DNA from 3 places in the Alteromonas gilva genome. Region 1 is predicted to be linked to each of the others. Evidence: predicted binding sites of a transcription regulator. Region 1 holds the regulator's gene; each other region holds the start of a gene.
What was found. Region 1 encodes LexA, which represses DNA repair genes until DNA is damaged. Its sites were predicted from a motif close to TACTGTATNNNNATACAGTA; they were not measured.
Positions count from the first base shown of each region.

Region 2: dinB (DNA polymerase IV) is a predicted target of LexA. The motif match lies at 987-1,006, and genes of this name have one in related genera.
Region 3: uvrD (DNA helicase II) is a predicted target of LexA. The motif match lies at 966-985, and genes of this name have one in related genera.

Region 1 covers NZ_JAQQXP010000001.1:180,586-182,867, reverse strand. Annotated here, with positions in the region: gene coxB (cytochrome c oxidase subunit II) at 1-193, opposite strand, end outside; gene lexA (transcriptional repressor LexA) at 659-1,282, opposite strand; gene OIK42_RS00835 (alpha/beta hydrolase family protein) at 1,422-2,282, opposite strand, start outside.
Region 2 covers NZ_JAQQXP010000002.1:540,235-542,516, reverse strand. Annotated here, with positions in the region: gene dinB (DNA polymerase IV) at 1-941, opposite strand, end outside; gene OIK42_RS16025 (hypothetical protein) at 1,158-1,805, opposite strand; gene OIK42_RS16020 (hybrid sensor histidine kinase/response regulator) at 2,106-2,282, shown strand, end outside.
Region 3 covers NZ_JAQQXP010000001.1:515,526-517,807, reverse strand. Annotated here, with positions in the region: gene cysE (serine O-acetyltransferase) at 1-468, opposite strand, end outside; gene uvrD (DNA helicase II) at 1,000-2,282, shown strand, end outside.

The sequences.
Region 1 (2,282 bases):
GAAAATTAGCGGGTTTTGCACCGCGGGATTTACGATGCAGATACATAGAAATAAACATGATGCCAAACACTATTACTGCTATTCCCACACAAATGGAGAACATCAGCATGTGCAAATCATAAACTTGCCCACTTATTTCCGTTGCACCCCGGCGCAGGTTTAGTGATGACACCTCACCGCTCGCGGCAGCCATCGCTGCCGTGCCGGTTAAAAGCAGGATCAGTGTTGTCCAGGCTTTCAGTATGCGTATCTCGAGTCGTTTCACTCGACACCTCCGTTAGACCTGAATTTACCCACAGCTTGCAACAATGCGAGTAAAAACCAAACTGGTCTGTATTGGTTGTTATTTGAACTGCCTTTTTAATGTTTTGTGCTTACTTTGTTATTTTATTGTTAAGCACTGTATAAGAATTACTCATTGTAGCCGTAACGTCCAGTTATTTTTCGCTAAAATTAAGATTACTGGCTATTTTTTGTTCAGGGAGGACTTTTTCGGCAGGTCAGGTTAGTAAGCTTTTACTAACTTAAATTTGCCGCGCAGGCGTCGAGTATTGCGCAGGAAAGGGGAGTTTGGTGCAGATAACACCCTCAAAGACAAAAAAACCGGCCAATGCCGGTTTCAAATAAAACGAAAAGTGAGCTTATCGGGACAGGCTGATTACATCCAATCCCCATTACGAATAACGCCTACCGCAATGCCCTCTATATTGAATGGCTGATTAGCGAGGTCGACTTTTATCGGCGCAAATTCGTCATTTTCTGCATGCAGAAGTACCTCACGACCACGCTTCTCGATGCGCTTTACGGTGACATCTTCATCGACCCGGGCAACCACCACCTGGCCATTGTGCACATCAACAGTGCGATGTACCGCCAGCAGGTCGCCGTCGAGAATACCAATGTCTTTCATACTCATACCATTCACGCGCAGCAGAAAATCGGCTTTAGGATGGAACAGGTCCGGATCAACCTTATAATGCATTTCCACATGTTCCTGGGCCAGAATAGGCTCTCCCGCCGCAACCCGGCCAATCAGTGGCAGGCCTTCTTCTTCGATCTGTTCGTCAAGGGGAATATTGAGTTTTATACCCCGTGATGTCCCCGGTAGTATTTCAATCACGCCTTTTTTCGCCAGCGCTTTTAAATGTTCTTCCGCAGCATTCGCAGAGCGAAAGCCTAACTCACGGGCAATTTCGGCCCGGGTGGGCGGCATGCCGGTATCCAGCATGGTAGATTTTATTAGTTCAAGTACTTCTTGTTGCCGGGGGGTTAGTGGACGCATAAACAGCCTGTTATTCCATACAGTTGTTAGCAGTATAACGCGCGCGACTAAAATGACAAGGTATTTGTGGTAGCGTTAGTGTCGGCATAGTTTGATTGTTCGGATCTTCAGCATTTTTTATGTTAGCTGCGTGTGTCCTTTAGTCGCCGTTGGTTCTGTTATGCCATGATTCAGCACACGCCTTTATTTTATAATAGTGCCACAACGATTGGTCGTGAAAGTATCGATTTTCGCTGGGTGGAGACTCCTCAACGATTACCCGATAGCCCTTTTCAGTTAATTTATCTGCATAGACCGAAGTCATACGCCAGTCTACCACCAGGTCCTTTTTACTGTATGCAATATAGATTGTTCGATTGTCGTCATGAGGTATTTTGCTTACCCACGCAATCGGGTTAAAAGGGGTTGGTGTGCGCAAGCTGTAGTCCTGAAACGGTAAGTTTCGATAAGGGGAATTCAAATCCAATGGCGCCGAAGAAATAATTGCGCAGTGTATAGGTTTTGAATAGAAAGACATCACTCCCGCAGCGATATTTCCAGGGTGTGAACCTCCTACAATGATTACAGACTCAGCTCCAAAGTCATCAACCAACTTCTCAACAGCCTTACTCATAATTTTTATACCATCACGAGTAAATGTCACTTCTTCGCGACCTGTGGAACCGTAGAAACCAGGTGGTGTTAAAGTTAACTGTGCTAACCCTGTATTTAAAGCGAATGTAGAAAGCCGTTTATCCGTTTTTACTAAGTCATTACCGTCAACATGCTCAATGCTATGTTTTATATGTGGTAAAGGGTATTTTTTAACGCTCAAAAAGCCGTCAGCTGACCTGAAGCTAACAATCAGTAATTTATTCCAGTTTGGGCGTTCAGAGACTTGTTTTGCACCGTCATATCCAAGCATCGTGAGGCTATAACCTTTGCCGTCACGAGTAACGCTGACTTTGTATAGAGTATCTGCATATTCAGGTGAGCCAGCAGGCTGGGTAAACGTCAAATA
Region 2 (2,282 bases), on a different contig from region 1:
TGAACGCTGGGATAGCGATGCTCAACGGTAGTCAGCTGAAAATCGCTGAACTTAAGCTTAACCCCTAAGGTGCGAATATTCGGTGGTCGGCCGCCATTATGCTTTTGCTGATGCGCGATTAAACGTTCGTTGAGCTTAACGTAGAGCATTTCGATGACATCATCGCAGTCTTCTACACTGTAAATGTCTGCACTCAGGGTACGCTCTACGCCAACTGATTTTCTGATGCGGTTGATTTGCACCGGCCGATCATCAATACCATGCGCCCGATCCCAGAGCACCTGGCCAAATTTCCCAAAGCGCTTTTGCAGCTCGGTTTGTGGATAGCGCCTGACATCATCACAGGTTTGCAAACCAAGCTGCTGCAATTTTTGTACGGTTACCGCGCCGACACCGGGAATTTTTTTAAGTGGCAGTTGACGCACAAATGCGTCCAGTTTGTCGGGGGTGATAACGCATAAACCGTTGGGTTTATTTTCGTCGCTGGCAACTTTTGCAACAAATTTACAGGGCGCCACACCTGCCGACGCCGTCAGGTTGAGTTCATTGGCTATACGAAAGCGTATTTCCTCGGCTATTCGCGTGGCGCTGCCCTGATACAAGGTCGACTCGGTAACGTCTAAAAACGCTTCATCCAGCGACAACGGTTCAATAAGATCGGTGTAATCAGCAAAGATAGCGCGTATTTTAGCGGATTCTTGCTGATACAACGCCATGCGGCCCTTCACTAATTTTAAATCCGGGCAGAGTTTTAGTGCATAAGCCGTGGCCATCGCCGAGCGCACACCAAACCGACGCGCCGCATAATTGCAGGTAGCAATAACACCGCGCCGGTCAGAGCTTCCGCCCACCGCAAGGGGAATATTTCGCCAGGCAGGATTATCACGCATCTCAACGGCGGCATAAAAGCAATCCATATCGACGTGAATTATTTTTCGCATAGCATGGTCGTCTGCGTGTAACAGGATGTAAGACTCCCACTATAATACTGTATATTAAAACAGTCATCCACTATTCACCTGATACCAGGGCAAGTTTACAACTGCCGGCGAATGCTTGCGTTCAGCACATGTTGCCGCCGCTCAATCATAAATTTCCTTATTCAAAAAAAAGACCTCACACTGAGGTCTTTTTGGTTTTAGCCTGCTGCAAGGACATTATCCGTCCAGCTTGGTCAGGGTATCAGCCACTAGCTCGTAGTCGTCCAGAAAACCTTCGTCCAGCGTACCGCTCACCTGGATACGGTCACCGGCAGCTATTTTTAACCAGCCTTCGTCATCGAGGGGGTCATAGCCCAGATCGGAGACATCCACTTCCAGTTCATCCCCGCCCATCATAATAGTGACGTTGTCGGTGAGATCGTTAGTATAAATAACATTACCGACAAGGGTCACGGTATCAAGCTCCATGGGAACATATGAGGTGGTATAGACCAGCGGGTAGTCCTCTTCATCCAGGGCACTTGAGAAAAACGTGGTGTTTAATCCTTTCACATAGATACCCGACGCTTCCAGCGTAGTGTCGGCGAACAGGTTTTTGTCGATACGACCGGTGACAGTCACGTCATCGCCCTTAAACAGCTTATAGGCGTCATTATCGTAGTCGCCATCATCTACCTCTACTAACAGCGAACCCTCGCCGTAATCCAGCATAAATGAATCCGGATTAACCGAAGTTACCTCGCCCGAGAACGTTGCCCATGCGCGATCTTTCATGTCACTGGGCTTATGGTTGTCCGCCATAGCGGTCGTTCCGAGCACTACTGAAGTTGCCGCGGCAATTAGTGATAATTTAAAAATATTCATATTATCCTCCTTCGTTGCACTTCAATAAGTTTGAAACAAACGGCATACCAATTTCTGACAACGTGAAAACAAGCACTTACACCATTAATGTGCAGGCACAGCATGTAAAATGTTCAGCTCATTTTTTAAACACTGAAAACTTTTCGCAGTTCAGGGGCCACTTATGTCGGCAGATATCAGGGAATATTCCTGTGAACGTGCGGCCATAGATGATTAACGCTATAGTAGTAAGTACCCAACCTGCTCGGTTTACTTTTACAAAGTGTGCCAGGTTATTCGATTGGAGCTTAGCTTAATAATATGGCGTTAAACATAAAGCGACTTCTTGTACCGGCATTCGTTGTGGCCGTGGTAGTGCCAGTGGCCGCGGTGTCGATGCTAAGCGTAGAGCAGGTAAAAAGTTATACTATAAACGGGTTATTCAATACGTTTCAGGGCGAAGTGTTGCAGATAGAAAATAACCTCTTGAGTCGTTTT
Region 3 (2,282 bases), 330 kb from region 1:
CATTACCCCTTTACCAATTTGCGCAGCAGGATGAATATCCACAGCAAAAGTTTCTGAGTTGCGGCTTTGTAAAAACAGCGCTAGCTGATGACGCCCCTGTTGCCACAGGTAATGCGCCATCCGATGCACCTGCACAGACTGAAACCCTTTAAAATGGATAAGTACGGTGAGGTATTTGGTTACAGCGGGGTCGCGGCTGTAAATAGCCCGAATGTCTTCGATGGCTGCTTCAACAATTGCCGGTTCAAGCAGGTAAGCTTCATCGAGTACTTCACGAATAGCCAGCGCCGGCATCACATCATCGGCCATCTTGTTAGACAGAATAAAACTCAGTGACGACTCAAAGTTATGATGGGTAAGTATGCAGGCATGAATGAAGCTTGCCAAAAGAGGTTCTTCGTCAGCGATTTGCTGCGCTTCTTGTTTAAGCCGAAGCCAAAACTCCGCAGTATCAGTAATTGCGTGCATACCATGTTCCTTAATAACCCAAAGCCACGGGCAGTTACCTGTACCCGGCTCCACTGTAAATTTCATTTTGCTGCCACATCGACAGACACCGGTGCAAGACGACCTGCTATACTTATACTCACTGGCCTGAACCGCCAGGCCTGAACTGACTGGCCGATACAGACAGGCCTGAACTAACTTGCCGATACAGATCCAGCGCCCCACAACCACCTGGCCACCTTCGTAGCGCATAAAGTAATGATTTAAACTGTGAATTCAAGGTGAATCGGCCAAAATACCGATAAAAACTATAATTAACGGCCAGTCGGCTGCAGCGCCATTCACTGTTGTGCACACTGAGTCTTTGTCCCGGCTCAGGCAGCGACCCCGTCAGCCTTAATCATACTATTAATAACAGACCAGTGTGAGAGCGGATCACTTTCAGGCAAGAATCCAGCTTTATTGTGCAAGCGTGGTTTAACGTAAATGGCTTTAATGGCATACTTTGATTTTTGTTAGCCTGAATAAAAATACAGGTGTTTTTGTATTATTATGGATGTTTCTGAGTTACTCGACGAATTAAATGACAAGCAGCGCGAAGCCGTCGCTGCGCCGTTATCCAATATGCTTGTTCTGGCTGGCGCCGGCAGTGGTAAAACCCGTGTGCTCGTGCACCGTATCGCCTGGTTAATGCAGGTAGAGAATATTGCACCCTATAGCATTCTGGCAGTAACCTTTACCAATAAAGCGGCGCGGGAAATGCGCGGACGCATTGAAAGCCTCATGGAGCGGCCACTCAATACCATGTGGATTGGCACTTTCCACGGCCTGGCGCATCGCTTACTGCGGGCCCACTATGCCGAGGCAAATTTGCCGGAAAACTTTCAGATCCTCGACTCAGACGATCAGTACCGTTTGATCAGGCGCATCCTCAAAGCCATGAATCTCGACGAAAAGCACTGGGCGCCGCGACCAATTCAATGGTACATCAATGGCAATAAAGACGAAGGCCTGCGCCCCGAGCATATCGACACTCATGGCGATCATACTCAGCAAAAAATGCGCGAGATTTACGCCGCCTACCAAGAGGCTTGCGATCGCTCCGGGCTGGTCGATTTTGCCGAGTTGCTGCTGCGCGCCCACGAACTCTGGTTGAAAAATCCCGACGTACTGGCTCACTACCAACGACGCTTCAGAGCAGTGCTGGTAGACGAGTTTCAGGACACCAACAACATTCAGTATGCGTGGCTGCGTTTACTCTGCGGTCATGAAAACAGCAATATCATGATCGTCGGTGACGACGACCAGTCTATTTACGGCTGGCGTGGTGCAAACGTCGATAATATCCAGCACTTCCTCAAAGACTTTAACGACGCGTCGACCATTCGCTTAGAGCAAAACTACCGCTCAACGGCCACTATACTCAAAGCGGCGAATACGGTGATCGACAACAACCAGGGCCGCTTGGGTAAAGAGCTCTGGACCGACGGTGACGACGGTGAACCTATTTCTATTTACGCCGGGTTTAACGATCTCGATGAAGCGCGGTTTATCGTGGCGCAAATTTCCAGTTGGCAAAATCAGGGCAATCAGCTCAGAGAGTCTGCAATTTTGTACCGTAATAATGCCCAGTCACGAGTACTCGAAGAGGCCCTGCTGCATCAGGGCATTGCGTATCGCATTTATGGTGGCTTACGATTCTTCGAGCGCCAGGAAATTAAAGATGCTCTCGGCTATATGCGCCTGATCAATCATGCCCATGACGATGCCGCCTTTGAACGGGTTGTGAATACCCCCAGCCGTGGATTAGGGGAGCGTACACTGGCAACAATTCG